Regions from separate parts of the Methylobacillus pratensis genome, predicted to be linked through region 1. Evidence: riboswitches for the same ligand, from Rfam matches in the RefSeq annotation. Region 1 holds a riboswitch; the other holds the start of a gene.
What was found. Region 1 has a riboswitch for thiamine pyrophosphate ahead of ACW4YW_RS10285 (TonB-dependent siderophore receptor). Riboswitches for the same ligand answer to the same signal wherever they lie in the genome.
Positions count from the first base shown of each region.

Region 2: another riboswitch for thiamine pyrophosphate. It lies ahead of ACW4YW_RS11940 (sodium:solute symporter family transporter); the one in region 1 lies ahead of ACW4YW_RS10285 (TonB-dependent siderophore receptor).

Region 1 covers NZ_JBSUSR010000004.1:161,224-169,068, reverse strand. The annotation lists tRNA gene ACW4YW_RS10300 (tRNA-Pro) at 50-126, shown strand; gene adh (aldehyde dehydrogenase) at 438-1,958, shown strand; gene ACW4YW_RS10290 (DUF779 domain-containing protein) at 2,075-2,449, shown strand; gene ACW4YW_RS10285 (TonB-dependent siderophore receptor) at 2,617-4,773, opposite strand; TPP riboswitch at 4,850-4,948, opposite strand; gene ACW4YW_RS10280 (SulP family inorganic anion transporter) at 5,069-6,715, opposite strand; gene ACW4YW_RS10275 (di-heme oxidoreductase family protein) at 6,902-7,845, opposite strand, start outside.
Region 2 covers NZ_JBSUSR010000005.1:218,292-226,136, reverse strand. The annotation lists gene ACW4YW_RS11945 (mechanosensitive ion channel) at 1-385, opposite strand, end outside; gene ACW4YW_RS11940 (sodium:solute symporter family transporter) at 482-1,933, opposite strand; TPP riboswitch at 1,983-2,086, opposite strand; TPP riboswitch at 2,193-2,298, shown strand; gene ACW4YW_RS11935 (3-oxoacyl-ACP reductase) at 2,346-3,131, shown strand; gene ACW4YW_RS11930 (LLM class flavin-dependent oxidoreductase) at 3,264-4,553, shown strand; gene ACW4YW_RS11925 (MgtC/SapB family protein) at 4,651-5,913, shown strand; gene ACW4YW_RS11920 (sulfatase family protein) at 6,002-7,426, opposite strand; gene ACW4YW_RS11915 (TonB-dependent receptor domain-containing protein) at 7,546-7,845, opposite strand, start outside.

The DNA of each region.
Region 1 (7,845 bases):
TTTCGATATAATCTCTTTCTCGCTTCCGGCCCTGTCGGAAGCGTAGGTTCGGGGCGTAGCGCAGCCTGGTAGCGTACTTGCATGGGGTGCAAGGGGTCGTGTGTTCGAATCACACCGTCCCGACCAAAAAAAATCTATTAAAGCCAGTTATTCTGAATTGAATAACTGGCTTTTCGCTTTTATAGGCAACAATCTTCTCTTGATAATCACAGGAATTCAGCTCACTCCCATTCAATATTGCTCGTCAGATATGAGTGCTGAAACCATAATGCATCACGATGGCCCTCGTATTTTTCCTCTGAAAATCCAGCCTGAATGTAAGACAAAAATTAGACTAGGTAGTATATTAACGAAAACGTAGGCATGGGATGCATCATCCCAATATCAAATCGTGGCAGTTCTGCACAGTCGTCAATAACTCTTGGAGGAGTGTAGTAATGAGTCTTGATAGTTTGAAGGGTCTAGGTATTAAGGTTCCGTACAAAAATAAGTATGACAATTACATTGGCGGAAAATGGGTTGCACCGGTAGATGGCGAATATTTCGACAATATCAGCCCGGTGACCGGCAAGGTGTTCTGCCAGGTGCCGCGTTCGAACGAAAAGGACATCAACCTGGCGCTGGATGCGGCGCATGCTGCCAAGGATGCCTGGGGCAAGGCTTCAGGCACCGAGCGCGCCAATGTCCTGCTCAAGATCGCGGATGCGATGGAAGCCAATCTTGAAACCATCGCGATTGCGGAAACCATAGACAACGGCAAGCCCATCCGCGAGACCATGGCCGCCGATATTCCGCTGGCGATCGACCATTTCCGTTATTTTGCAGGCTGTATCCGTGCCCAGGAAGGTGGGATCAGCGAGATTGATCATACAACCGTGGCTTACCATTTCCATGAGCCGTTGGGCGTTGTCGGGCAGATCATTCCATGGAACTTCCCGATCCTGATGGCGGCCTGGAAGCTTGCGCCCGCATTGGCGGCAGGCAATTGCATTGTCATGAAGCCTGCCGAGCAGACACCGGCCTCGATCCTGGTGGTGCTGGAAATCATCGGCCACCTGTTGCCGCCTGGCGTGCTCAATGTGGTGAATGGGCATGGCGTCGAAGCCGGCAAGGCATTGGCGACCAGCCCGCGCATTGCCAAGATTGCATTTACCGGTTCCACTTCCGTTGGTCGCCTGATCATGCAATATGCCAGCCAGAACCTGATTCCGGTGACGCTGGAGCTGGGTGGCAAGTCGCCCAATATCTTCTTCGAGGATGTGATAGACAAGGATGATGCTTATTTCGACAAGGCGCTGGAAGGCTTTGCGCTGTTTGCCTTGAACCAGGGGGAAGTCTGTACCTGCCCGAGCCGTGCCTTGATCCAGGAATCCATTTACGAACGCTTCATCGAGCGTGCTATCAAGCGTGTGAAGGCGATCAAGCAGGGCAGCCCGCTGGACAAGTCGACCATGATCGGTGCGCAGGCTTCCAGCGAGCAGGTCGAGATCATCATGTCCTACATCAAGCTCGGCCAGGAAGAAGGCGCGGAACTGCTCACAGGCGGCAAGGCGACTAAGCTGGGTGGCGACTTGAGCGATGGCTATTACATCGAGCCTACGGTGTTCAAGGGCCACAACAAGATGCGTATCTTCCAGGAGGAAATCTTCGGGCCGGTCTTGTCCGTGACGACGTTCAAGGACGAGAAGGAGGCGCTGGAAATCGCCAATGACACTATGTACGGCCTGGGCGCAGGCCTCTGGACCCGTGACGGCAGCCGTGCCTACCGTGTCGGCCGCGGTATCCAGGCGGGGCGTGTCTGGACCAATTGCTACCACCTCTATCCAGCGCATGCCGCATTCGGCGGCTACAAGCAGTCCGGTATCGGCCGTGAGAACCATCGCATGATGCTGGATCATTACCAGCAGACCAAGAACCTGCTGGTGAGCTACAGCCCTGATGCGCTAGGCTTCTTCTAAACTTTAATGTCGAATGACTAGTCCAACGCCCAGGTATGCGAGTTCAAGCCTGGGCGTTATTATTTGTGGCAAAGCAAATGCCAAGAAAAGCAAATGCCAAGTTATGAGGAGGACTTATGAGTGCCAGCCGGATTACTGCCACGCCATCGGCCGCAGCTTTGATTGATGAGCTGCGCGCCAGGCATGGTAATCTCATGTTTCACCAGTCAGGCGGGTGTTGTGAGGGCAGTGCGCCCATGTGCCTGCAGGAGGGCGAGTTTCTGCTCGGCACCTCGGATGTCAAAGTGGGCGAGGTGCACGGCGTGCCGTTCTACATGAACAAGACCCAGTTCGAATATTGGGAGCATACCCACCTGACGCTGGATGCGATTCGCGGGCATGGCGGCATGTTCTCGCTGGAGCAGGCGACCGGCAAGCATTTCCTCATCCGTTCGCGTTTGTTCACGGACGAGGAGCTGGCGGATCTGGAACCTGTGGAGCAGTGCGGGTGATCGAAGTGTGGCCATGAGCGTTGGCAACCTTCAATGCCAGCAGCAAGCCAAGAAAAACGCCGCTAAGAGTAATCTCGTAGCGGCGTTTTCACCCTAGCTCAAATAAATGACGCTCCCATGCGATGACTTCAAAAGTTGGGTGGCTTTTCTTTGATTTAAGGAATCGGTCAGAAGTCGATTTGCGCCGACACGCGGAATACGCGCGGCGCGCCCGGGATCAGGTAGCCCCCGAAAGCGCTGGATGCATCGCCCCAATAGAACTTGTTGAACACGTTGTCCACGCCAGCGCGGAAGGTGGTTGCGGTATTGCCGAGCTTGGCCGTGTAGCGTGCGCCCAGGTTCAGCACGTGGTAGCCCTCCACTTTCCTGTTCAATGCCGCTATCTCGTTGTTCGGCGCGAAGTTTTTGCTGGATGAGTAGAGCCATGTCGCGTTCAGTTTAAGGGCTGGCAAACCTGGCCAAGTATATTCGCTATACACCGCTGACTTGAACCTTGGCACGTTCCCGACCTGCTTGCCCTCGATGCGCGCATCGTCCGTGCCTTCGGCCTTGGCCTGCAGCGCGGTAAAGCTGGCGCCCAGCATCCAGTCGCGCGTGACACGCCCCTGTGCGGCGAATTCCAAGCCACGGTTGACCTGCGTGCCGTTGATGACATAGGTCGGCGTGGCATCGACGTATTCGTGGTTGCGCTTGATCTGGAATACGGCGGCAGACAGGCTGACATTGCTTGTCACGTCAGCTTTCACGCCGAGTTCAAGCTGCCTGGACCTGCTGGGGTCCATGATGATTTCGGCGTTGGTGGTGCCGGTCGGCGCCGTGCCGCCCGGTTCCAGGCCTTGCGAATACGAGCCGTAAACCGCCAGTGACGGCTGAAGGTTGTAGAGCAGGGCGAAGCTCGGCAAGACAAAATCGTCATCCGTACGCCGCGTCGTCTCGCCCGAGGCATTGAACTGGTCGCGCTTGAGCTGCACGTAGCGCACGCCAGCGTGCAACCTGAGTTGGTCAGTGAGCGCCATGACATCCTGCACGAATATTGCACGCTCCTCATCCTTGCGGCGCAAATGCACCGGATTGACGTCGGCGAGCGCGAAATTATCGTAGTAGACCGGATTATAGATATTGCTTTCGCCGACATAGTTGAATACGTAATCGGCAAAGTGGTCGCGACGGTTCAGCGTGGATACGCCTGTGGTCAGCTCGTGGCGCACGCCGCCTGTCGTGAAGCTCCCCTGCAGCAGGGCCTGGGTCGTCGTGATCGAGCGCTTGTCGTTCTTGCGGCGCAAGTCGTACATCGAATAGCCGCCGTCGCTGCAATAGCCGACGATCAGCCCTTGCGCCTGGCAGCCGGAAGGCAAGGTCACCGCATCATCACGATGCAAGGTCGATTGGTTGGCTTGCAGGATGGTGCGCCAATCGTCATTCAACGCATAGTCGAATTTCACGCCGAGGTTGTAGCTGTCATCGACGACGGGACGGCTCCAGGACTGGTCATTGAGCATCTGCTTGGCGCGGATGCCGGTCGGAATGCGTTGCTCCGGCCCGAGCAACTGGAACCCGGGCACGGTCAGTTGCGACTTGTGCTGGTAGTCGAGATCAAGCTGCAACAGCGCGCGTTCGCTCAGCCGGAAGTCAAACGCGCCCGAAATGAAGTTGCGGTTGCCTGTCGAGCCGTCGACATACGACTTGATGTCTTCCGCCGCGGCATTGATGCGGTAACCGAAGACGCCGTCCTCGGAGCGCCCGCCCAGGTCTACCGCGCCGTACACCGTGCCGCGTTCACGCACCTCGAACGTTGCCGAACGCAGCGGAGCGTCGGTAGGGCGCTTGGTCACGTAGTTGAGCATGCCGCCCGACGCGGCGATCCCTGCCTGCAGGCCGGCGAGGCCTTTCAGTATCTCGATGCGCTCCTTGTTTTCCATCGGCACCCTGGCCTGCGCAAGAATCACCATGCCGTCCTTGCGATAGTTGGCGCCCTGGTCGAGCACGAAGCCGCGGATCGCGAACCAGTCGGCCAGGCCGACCGCGTTGTAGGAGTTTTGCACGCTGGCATCCCACTTCACCGCGTCGGTCGCGGAGCGTACGCTGCGGTCCTGCATCTGCTCCTGCGTGATCACGTTGACCGATGCTGGCGTTTGCAGCAACGATGTTTCAGGGAAGCTGCCGATGCTGGCGCGGCGCGCCACGCCATCAGTCGATGCGGAGGTGACGACGACCTCCGGCAGTGCGTTATCGCTGTTATCGGCGGTCTGTGCCAGCGCGGCAGGCGCATAAGCGCAGGCAACGGCCAGCATGCTGAGTTTTTGACGGAAAGTAAAAGCAGGCATTGTGTGTTCACTCGCGTTGAGGAAAAGCACGCGCAGGAACGGACAAAGGGCCTACCTCGGGGGAAATGAATCGACTTTGAGTGGCTTTGCGCTTTCCTACGCTGGCATTATCCAGGTCAGGTTCAAGGGTATGTCTCACCCGAAGATCGGCTCTTCAGGACCCCTAGCGTGGGTCGTATACTAACAAAGAATGCGCGGAAAATGCCAATTTTCGTTGCAAACAGGGTTGCATGCTACGCATGTAGCCAATTAACGCGTGCTCAATCGGGTCGTACGGAAAAGTGTGCAACGCCATTCAATGGAGAGAGGCGGGGGAAGGAGCTTCCGGCCACAGCAAGTGCAGGTGCGGCAGCACATTATGCTCGCCGATCTGGCTGGTGAGCCCCGCGCGGCGCAGCTTTTCCAGGATGTTGGGCCTGGCCTCGGCGATCACCAGCCGGATCTGGTGCTGTCTGCAAGTGTCCAGCAGGTTCCACAATGCCTGCATGCCGGTGGCGTCCATGATCGGCACGCGCGACATTCTCAGCACAATGGTGTCGGTATCCTCGCGCAGGGTTTGCAGGCGGTGCTGCAAGTGCTCGGCAGCACCGAAGAAGAACGGCCCTTCCAGGCGATAGACCAGCGTGCTCGATGGCAGGCGCCATTCGCGCTGGCCGTATTCCTGCTGCAAGTCATCGTCACTCAGTTGCGTCACGTTCACCGTGTCCGCCATGCGCTTCATGAACAACAATGCGGCAAGCACGACGCCGATATTGACGGCAATCACCAGGTCGCTGAACACGGTGAGCAGGAAGGTGATCAGCAGCACCGCCACATCCGCGCGCGGCGCTGTCCTCGCCATGTGCAGGAAGCGATGCGCCTCGCTCATGTTGTAGGCCACCACGAACAGGATGGCCGCGAGCGCCGCCAGCGGGATATTCACGGCCAATGGCGCCAGCAAGACCACGATCAAGACCAAGGTGACCGCATGCACGATGCCGGATAACGGGCTGTTGGCCCCGTTGCGGATATTGGTCGCGGTGCGGGCCAGCGCGCCGGTGGCGGCGAACCCGCCGAACAATGGCGAGGCGATGTTGGCAATGCCCTGCCCGATCAGTTCCTGGTTGGATTGGTGGCGCGTGCCTGCCATATTGTCGGCAACGACGGCCGAGAGCAACGACTCGATGGCGCCAAGCAGCGCAATGGTGAAGGCTGGGCCGATCAGCTCTATCATGACGGCAGGGCTGATGCCCTCGGGCAGGGCAAAATGCGGCAAAGCCTGCGGGATGCCGCCGAACGCGCTGCCTATGGTGGCAACCTGTTCAGGTTGAAAGACAGACTGCACGATAGTGGCCGCCACGATCGCGACCAAGGGGCCGGGAATTTTTTTCAGATAGCGGTTGGACAGGAGCAGCACTGCCAGCGTGAACACGCCAAGCAATGCGGTCTGCCATTGCAGCTGCGGCAGGGCTTCCAACAGGTGCCAGAGTTTCTCGTGGAAGTGATGCGAGGCTTGGGGCGTGAGGCCGAAAAAATCCTGCCATTGCCCGACGAAGATGATGACGGCGATCCCGCTGGTGAAACCGATGATCACCGGTTCCGGGATATAGCGGATCACGCTGCCCATGCGCGTCAGCCCCATGACGAGCAGCATGATGCCCGCCATCAGAGTGGCGATCTGCAGGCCTGCAATGCCGTATTTTGCCGTAATGCCGGACAGGATGACGATGAACGCCCCTGTCGGCCCGGTAATCTGCAGGCGGCTGCCGCCGAACAGGGAGGCCAGCGTGCCGGCGACAATCGCCGTGTACAAGCCTTGCTCGGGCTTGGCGCCGGAGGCGATCGCGAACGCCATGGCGAGAGGAAGGGCGACGACCCCGACGATCAGCCCCGACATGATGTTGCGGGACCAATACCGGCGCGAGAGCAGGCCGGCACGCTTGGCTTCAAGAATGGCGATCATGGTGTAAAGGCATGGCAAGGGATGTAATCGACAGGCATATCATAGCCTTTTCGCCGCAAGATTACCGAGGCTTAGAGCCGCTAACAAAACCCTTCTGGCGTTGTTGCTCTGCCTTGCCGTACTAGTTGTACTGTCTGCAGCAGAGCGTCTAGCCAGAATCGCTTCGCTGGGTTTTGTTCGCGGCTCTTAAAGTGATTCGACAAAATCCAGCAGCAATTGCCGGTCCAGCGGAGACATCTGCTGCACCATGTTGCGGGACTCCTGCGCCTCGCCGCCGTGCCACAGGATGGCTTCCAGGATAGTCCTGGCGCGGCCATCGTGCAGGAAGCCTGCGTTCGGCTCCACCTGCTTCGCGAGGCCGATCCCCCAGAGCGGCGGGGTGCGCCACTCGCTGCCAGTGGCGGAAAAGTCCGGGCGGTGGTCCGCCAGTTCCGGCCCCATGTCGTGCAACAGCAGGTCCGTGTAGGGGGCGATGCTTTGGTTGCCCAGTGCGGCCAGCCTGGGGAATTCGTTTGTCCTGACTTCAGGCAGGTGGCAGGCCGCGCATTGCGCCTGGCGGAACAGTGCGGCGCCCCGTTGCACCCGCGAATCTTCCTGATGGCGCGGCGAGGGCACGGCAAGCGCCAACTGGTAGAGCTCCATTTGCGCGAGCTGGGTCGCCGTGATTTCTGGCGTGCCCGATACGGGGGCGTGCTGGCAGGCTGTTTGACCTTCGGCGCAATTGCCATGGGGAAACAAGTAGGAGGACAAGCCCATATCGCCGGCCAGAGCGCTTGCCGTCTGCTCGCGCAGCGTCGCCACATTGGCCTTCCAGCCAAAGCGCCCGATCACGTGTCGTTGCTGCTCCATGCTCCAGACGCGGTTGAGCCTTCCATTGATCTTGCCGGGCTTGGGCTGCGATTCCAGTGCCATCAGGGTGCTGTCCGCAATGGCTTCGAGCAGGCCCATGCCATAGATGGCGGGCGCGATGCGGGCCGAGGTTTGCAGGTCGTCCGGTAGCGGGCCATAGGCCAGGTTGCTGAATGTGATGGTCGGTTTGCGCAGGCGCACGCGCTCTCCGCCGTTCAATGATATTTCGCTTTCCTCGTAACGCACATGGGCGCGGCCTTCGGCCTCGACGCCAGGCGCGC
Region 2 (7,845 bases), on a different contig from region 1:
ACCAGGCGACCAGCGCCAGTATCAGGGCTGCGAGAATGCGCGGCGCGTAGGCGAACATTTCGGTGAGCAGTGCGGCGAACGGGCCGGATACCATGGCTAGGTCGAGAGAATTGAGCACCGCGACGAAGGTGAACAGCAGCACGATCCAGAACAGGCTGACGGCCACGCCTTTTTCGATATCCACCGGCTTCCCGGTCTGCCCGGTCAATTGCGCAAAGCGGCGGTTGGTGCCTGCCATGCCCAGGCCGCGCCGCACGCCGGCCCGCACTAGCACCGCGAACAGCCAGCCCAGCACGAGGATGGCCAGCGCGCCCAGCAGTTGAAGCATGTTGTCGCCGAGGCCGGTTTGTACCGCGCCCCACATACTGTTCCATTCCGTATTCATGCGATCCTCCCGTGTTGTTTAGATGACAATATCCGGTGTCTTACGGTTTAGATAATGGCCGCGTCGGGAAAGACTTGTCAACAAGGCCGTGTCATCTCAAAGCTGCTCGCTATCCAGTTTGCGGATGCCGTTGTTCAGCGTGGTGAGGTCGAAATGCTGTTGGCGGCGTTTGATAAGGCGCATGAGGATAATCACGGCGACCGGGACCAGGGCGGCGAGCAGGAAGGATTCCAGCAAATGCGCCACCGGCTGGTTGGGCATGGGGAACATGGACAGGCCGGCGGCGAGCCCTGCAGTGGTGCCTATGACGGCTTCGCGGCCGGTGTGGGAACGGCTGAACAGCCCGAAGAACACCGGGAATGCCGCGGCGGCGCAGAGCAGGTCGGCGAGCAGGAACAGGTAGAGCACGCTATAGCCTTGCGCGGCGACGAGCAGGACGGGAACCGCAACCAGCAGCACCAGCCATCGCGACAGGCGCATCAGGCTGGCGGCGCTGCTCTTCGGCATCACCCGGCCGATATCCACTGCCACGATGCTCGAGATGGCGCTGATGGCCGTGTCTGCGCTGCACATCACCAGCGAGATGCCGAGCGGAATCAGGGCAACGGCCAGCCAGAGCGGGATATTGGGCATGACCACGCTGAACAAGGCCACTGAGCTGTCGCCATCCGGTGTCATCGCCATGAAGGCCAGCCCGAATAGGCCCATGATGAAGATGAAAGGCACGACGAGAATGCCGCCGAGCAGGAAGCCGTTGCGCATGGTGGGAATGTCCTTGGCGGAGTAGATGCGCTGCCAGTTGCCTTGGTGGAAGATGCCGGTGAGCAGGATGGCGACGAAAAAGGTCAGCCCGGCCTTGATGCCGCCGATATCCTCAAGGTTGATCAGCTGCGGCGCGGTTTGCTGCAGCTTTTCCGCGACCGGGGCAATGCCGCCGGTGGCCTGCCAGCCGATGAAGACCAGCGCCGCCAGCAACGGGATGATGATGACGATCTGCACCTTGTCGGTGAAGATGGAGGCGCGCAGGCCGCCGTAGGTGGTGTAGAGCAGGGTGAAGCCGAGCACGATGGCGGCAGTGGCCCAAAGCGGCACGGGCGCGAGCAATGTCACCATCTTGGCGATAGCGGTGATCTCGGCGCTCATGGCGATGAACAGGTAGAACAGCATGATGGTCAGTGCGAGCAGGTACATGGGCTTGCCGTAGCGCGCAACCAGGAACTCGGTGAGGGAGTGGCCGTTGGGCATGAGTTCGCGCATGCGCTTGCCGAGCGGGATCATGGCGATGCGCGGCGACATGGCGCCGATGGCGTAGCCGATCACGGCAGTCAGGCCGCCCCAGGTCGCCGCCTGCGCGGGGGAGAACAATATCCACGCGCCCAGCGACGAGGCCAGCAGGGTCATGATGCTGGCGAGCGTGCCCTGGCTGTTGCGCGCGACGATGTATTCTTCAAGGTTGCCGCGGAATTTGCGCGAATAGGCCATGCCGGCAATGGCGAACATGGCGGCGAAAAAGACTAGCCAGGCGAGGGCGGCTTGTGTACTGAGCATTGCGTGGTGACTCCTGTAATCGACGAACGACAAGGAGTACGCACAATGATGGATGCGCTATTTCCTTCCCTTCGCCAGCATGATCTGGATCAAGTATTAAGGGTCATGGCAATTGCCATTTCTCAGCCGCAAGCGGCTCCCCCAGGATTGAAACGGCCCAATAAGGTTTTGCCGTTTCGGTGCCAGATTATAACGATTTTCATGGTGATTTTCACATGGTGCCGGATGTGAATTCTTTATATTCCATGCTATGGTTCTGTCTTTCGGCACGGGGTGCCTTGTTGCAGTATCTGCTTCAGGGCTGAGAACACACCCGTATACCTGATCCAGATCATACTGGCGGAGGAATGCCTGTCGCAGCTTACTCTTTTGCTGCGCATTCCTTTGCCATGACACATTGCAAAGGAATCGCATGAGCAGCCCATCTCTATCCTTACTTCCCATTCAAGAACAACTCGTGCTCGTCACCGGCGCGGGCCGCGGGCTGGGCCGGCATATCGCCCGCGCTTTCCTCGACCAGGGGGCGAGCGTGGTTGTGAACTACCTTCACAGCGCGGAGGCTGCGGCGGCCTTGGCGGATGAAGCGCCGGGACGGGCCTTGGCGATCCAGGCGGACGTGAGCGATGCCGCGGCCGTACGGGCGATGGCGCAGCAGGCGCAAACGCATTTCGGTAGGCCGATCACCGTTGTGGTCAACAACGCCTTGCCTGACTTCAAGTTCAACGGCGATGCGCGGGCGCATGCGCATGACCTCGGCTGGGAAGGGTTGCAGCAACAATTCGAAGGCGTGGTGCGCGGCGCGCTCAATACCGTCCAGGCGTGTTTGCCCGGCATGCGCGTGCAGGGCGGCGGCCGGGTGGTGAATATCGGCACCAACCTGTTCCAGAATCCGGTAGTGCCTTACCACGATTACACAGCCGCCAAGGCGGCGCTGCTTTCCCTCACGCGCACCTTGTCGCAGGACCTGGGGCCTGACGGCATCACCGTCAATATGGTGTCGGGCGGCCTGTTGCGCACGACCGACGCCTCGGCCGCCACGCCGGATGCCGTGTTCGACCTGATTGCGGCGAGCACGCCGTTGCGCCGCGTCACCACGCCGGAAGAGTTCGCCGACGCAGTGCTGTTTTTCGCCTCGCCCTGGTCGCGCGCTGTGACGGGGCAGAACCTGGTGGTTGATGGCGGCCTGGTCAAGAACTAGAGCGGCTGACAAAACCTTCCTGGCGTTGTTGCCCTGCTTTGCCGCAATGTTTGTACTGTCTGCGGCAAGGCTGTTAGCCAGGATCGCTGCACCTGCCATTCCTGAATTCACTAAAGAGGCTCTTGTTCTGCCATGATGCACATCAACCTGTTCCTGTTCGGCTGCGGCCACCACAACGCAGCCTGGCGCCATCCGGATTCCCAGGTCGAGCGGCTGGGCGAGATCCGCTATTACGAGGAAATGGCGCAGCTGGCCGAGCGCGGCAAGCTCGATGCGGTGTTCCTTGCCGACGGCCACGCCACCAACAATATCACCGACGGCCCGCGCTGGTTCCTGGAGCCGGTGACCATGCTCACCGCCATCAGCCGCGCCACCCGGCACATCGGCTTGGTGAGCACGATTTCCAGCACCTTCTTCACGCCGTTCCATGCCGCGCGGCTCATGGCCTCGCTCGATCATATTTCCGGCGGGCGCGCGGGCTGGAACGTGGTGACTTCCATGTTCGACGTCGAGGCCAGGAACCATGGCTATGAGGCCATGCCAGGCCACGCCGAGCGTTATGCCCGGGCGGAAGAGTTCATCCAGGCGGTATTGCAGTTGTGGGATAGCTGGGACGACGGCGCCTTGCTCAACGACCGCGCCGGAGATTACGTCGACGAAAGCCGGGTGCGCCAGATCAACCACCATGGCAGGCATTTCCTCGTCGACGGGCCGTTGACCGTGCCGCGTCCGCCGCAAGGCAACCCCGTGCTGTTCCAGGCCGGGGCTTCCGACCATGGACGCGCGCTGGCGGCGAAATACGCCGAGGCGATCTATGCCGTGGCCTACGACTTGCCATCGGCCCAGGCCTATTACCGCGACGTCAAGGCCAGGGTCAAGGCCGCCGGGCGGCAGGTGGACGTGCCCATCCTGCCAGGCCTGGTGACTTTCATCGGCTCGACTGAAGAAGGGGCGCGCGCCAAGCAGCGCGAGCTGGATGAACTGTTGCCAGCGGAAACCTCGTTGCGGCAATTGCAGTTGTTCATCGACCAGGACTGCTTGGATTGGGAGCTCGACGCCCCGGTGCCGCCATTGCCGCCGCTGGAGGCCTTCACCGGCCCCAAGGGGCGCTATGCCACCGTGCTGCGCATTATCGAAACCGAGCGGCCCACGGTGCGCCAGCTATTGGGCCGCCTGGCCGCCGGAGGAGGGCATTGCACCATGGTCGGCACGCCGGAACAGGTGGCGAACGAGATGGAACATTGGTTCCACAACGGCGGCGCCGACGGCTTCAACCTGATGCCGCCGGTGCAGCCCGACAGCGTGCGGGATTTCGTCGACCAGGTGATTCCCATCCTGCAGCGGCGCGGCCTGTTCCGCGAAGATTACGAGCACGCGACATTGCGCGGCCACCTGGGCCTGGCGAGGCCTGCGAGAAAGTAGCATGGGCTAGGCTTTTCCCGTTTCCGGAGCCTGTTTCGGATATTGCGCCCTCATGTATGATGAACAGGCTCTAAGTATTGTTTGAGAAAGCTACCTTATGCCTGCGTCCATTTCTATAGAAGTCATGCTCAACCTGCTCATCGCCCTGGGGGCAGGACTATTGATCGGCGCCGAGCGTGGCTGGCAGGAGCGCGACGAGAAGGAGTCCTACCAGAGCGCGGGGATACGTACTTTTGCCCTCACCGGCCTGCTCGGCGGCTTGAGCGCCTTGCTCAGTCAGCATCTCGGCATAGCGGTCTGGGTGACGGTGCTGGTGGCGCTGATGCTGGTCGTCAGCATCGCCTATGTCGGTGATTTGCGCCGTACCGGAGACCAAGGCATTACCAGCGAGCTGGCGCTGTTGATCACTTTCCTGCTGGGCAGCCTGGCGCTCTCGGATTACGTCATGCTCGCCAGCGCCGGGGCGGTGGTGGTGGCTTTGCTGCTTAGCCTCAAGAATGTGCTGCATTCGCTGCTGAAACGCTTGAGCGAGACCGAGCTTTCCGGCGCGTTGAAGCTGCTGTTCATCTCCGTGGTCATGCTGCCGGTGCTGCCGAACCAGACTTACGACCCCTGGCAGGTATTCAATCCTTACACCACCTGGTGGATGGTGGTGCTGATCGCCGCCCTCAGCTTCATTGCCTATATTGCCGTGCGCCTGACCGGCACGCGCTACGGCTTGATGCTCACCGCCATCCTCGGCAGCCTGGTTTCCTCCACGGCCATGACATTGACCCTGTCGCGCTTGTCTTCCAAGAGCCTGCACAAGCTGCTCGCTGCCGGATTGCTGGCTACGTCGGGCCTGATGTTCCCGCGCGTGCTGCTGGAAGTCGCCGTCGTCAATGCCTCCCTGTTGCCGCCGCTGGCCTGGTCGCTGGGCACCATGTTCCTGGTCTATATGGCAGGGGCGGCTGTTTTCTGGCGGCGGGCTGTCAAGGAAGAGCCGGCAAACGCTGAAACCCCGCTGCGCAACCCGTTCGAGCTAGGGCCCGCGCTGCGGTTCGCCTTGCTGCTGACATTGATCCTGTTCCTGGTGGAGGCGGGCAGGCGTTACTGGGGAGATGCCGGCGTCTACCTGGTTTCCCTCCTGGCTGGGATCGCCGATGTGGATGCGATCACCTTGTCCCTTTCGCGCAGCGCGCGCAATGAGCTTGGCAGCCATGTCGCGGTGCAGGGCATCGTGCTGGCGGTTATCAGCAACAGCATATTCAAGGCGGCCTTGGTGGGCTTCATCGGCGGGCGTGAGCTGGCATTGCGCACTTATCCCGTGGTGGCGCTCGGCCTGGGTGCTGGCATATTGGTGATGCTGATGACAGCCTGATCGGCTGGTGGAAAAATAAGGGCTGCATTTGCAGCCCTTGTGTAGATTCAAACGTCAGTATGTCGCAGCAGGATTTCGTAAGTAGCGTTTAAGGCGCAGGCACGCCGTATTTGTCCGCCTGCATCTTGCCGTTCACGCTGTGCGAGCGCACATCCGGGGTGATCGGCAGCATGCTGTTGTTCCACTGCTGCCATTTTTCCTTGAGCTCGGCCAGCACCTGCGGATGTTTCTCGGCCAGGTTGGCGCGTTCGCGCTGGTCCTTGCCCAGGTCGAACAGGAATTCGTTGCCGTTGATTTTCAGGTATTTCCAATCCCCAGAACGGGCGGCTGCCTGTTCTTGTCCTTTGTAACGCCAGAACAGGGTGCGGGGCTGGATAGCTGTTTGCCCCAGGATGACGGGCAGCACATTTGCACCGTCCGGCTGATACCGGGCATCTGGCTGCGCGCCGGCAGCGGCAAGCAGGGTGGGCAGCCAATCCATGCTGGTGACTACCTGGCTGGAGACTTGTCCCGCCTTGATCTGTGCGGGCCAGCGGATAATGCCTGGCACGCGGATGCCGCCTTCCAGCAGTTCGGTCTTCTGGCCGCTGAACGGCCAGGTGTTGGAGAAGCGTTCGCCGCCGTTGTCGCTGGTAAAGACGACGATGGTATTGTCCGCCAGCCCTTGTTGTTGCAGCGTGTTCAGCACGCGGCCCACCGCTGCGTCCAGGGCTTCGACCATCTTGCCGTAGGTTTCGAGGCTGCCGCCGTCCAGGTGGAACAGGTTCTTGATCTCATGCGACACGGCTTCATCTCCCGGGCCTTCCCAGGGCCAGTGCGGAGCGGTGAAATGCAGGGAAAGGAAGAAAGGCTTGGCGGCAGTTTGCTTGCCTATGTATTGGCTGGCGTGGTTTGCCACGATGTCGGTGTAGTAGCCGACTTCCTTGACCGGCACTTCGCCCTCATACAAGCCGTCAGGCACATCGGAACCAACGCCGGGCTTGTGCGTGAAATAGTCCAGCGCCCCGGCGTAGTTGCCGAAGAACACGTCATAGCCGCTTTTGAGCGGCCCGAATTTCGGCAGCGAGCCCAGGTGCCACTTGCCGAACAGCGCGGTGTTGTAGCCGGCTTTCTTCAGCAACGAGGGCAGGGTCGGGTGCTCGGGAGGCAGGCCAAGGTGTTCCACGCTGCTGCCTGCGAGCGGTTCTTCCAGCCCGCCGCGCAGGCGGTACTGGTAGCGGCCGGTGATCAATGCGAACCTGGTGGCCGAGCACACGCAAGAGTTGGCATAGGTCTGGGTGAGGCGCAATCCCTGCTGGGCGAGCTTGTCCAGGTTGGGCGTCTTGAACGCGGTCTGGCCGTAGACGCCCAGGTCGGCATAGCCGAGGTCGTCGGCCATGATGAAGATAATGTTGGGTTGATGCTTTGTCCCGTTGCTGCCGAGCGCGGCATTTGCCAGGCCGGCGTAAGGCAGTATCGCCAGTGCGGGAACGGCTTGCAGAATCCGGCGGCGTGTTGGTTTGAATTGTGTCACGATATTTTCCCTTCAATCAGAGCATAAAAGTATGCAAGCCCGGCAATGCCAACATTGCCGGGGTGTGTTTCACTCACTTGGAGCGGCTAACAACGCCAGGAGCGTTTTGTTGGCCGCGCTTAGAACTTGGTGCGGAATACCACGCCCAGGTAGCGGCGCTGGCCGATACCGTCCCAAAGCACTGGGGTCGTGGCGTTATAGGAGCCGATGCTGGTGGTATACACCTTGTCGAAGATGTTCTTGCCGACGATGTTGAGCTCCCAGTTGTCCTTCTTGCCGCCGATGATGCCGAAGCCGCCGTCGGTGACGGAATAGCCGCCTTGCTCGCCGTATTCGGAAAGCAGGATGTCAAGATTCTGCTTCGAGCGGACGACGGTGCTCATGAAGGCTTGTGCCTTGAGCCCTCCCCAGATCGGGCG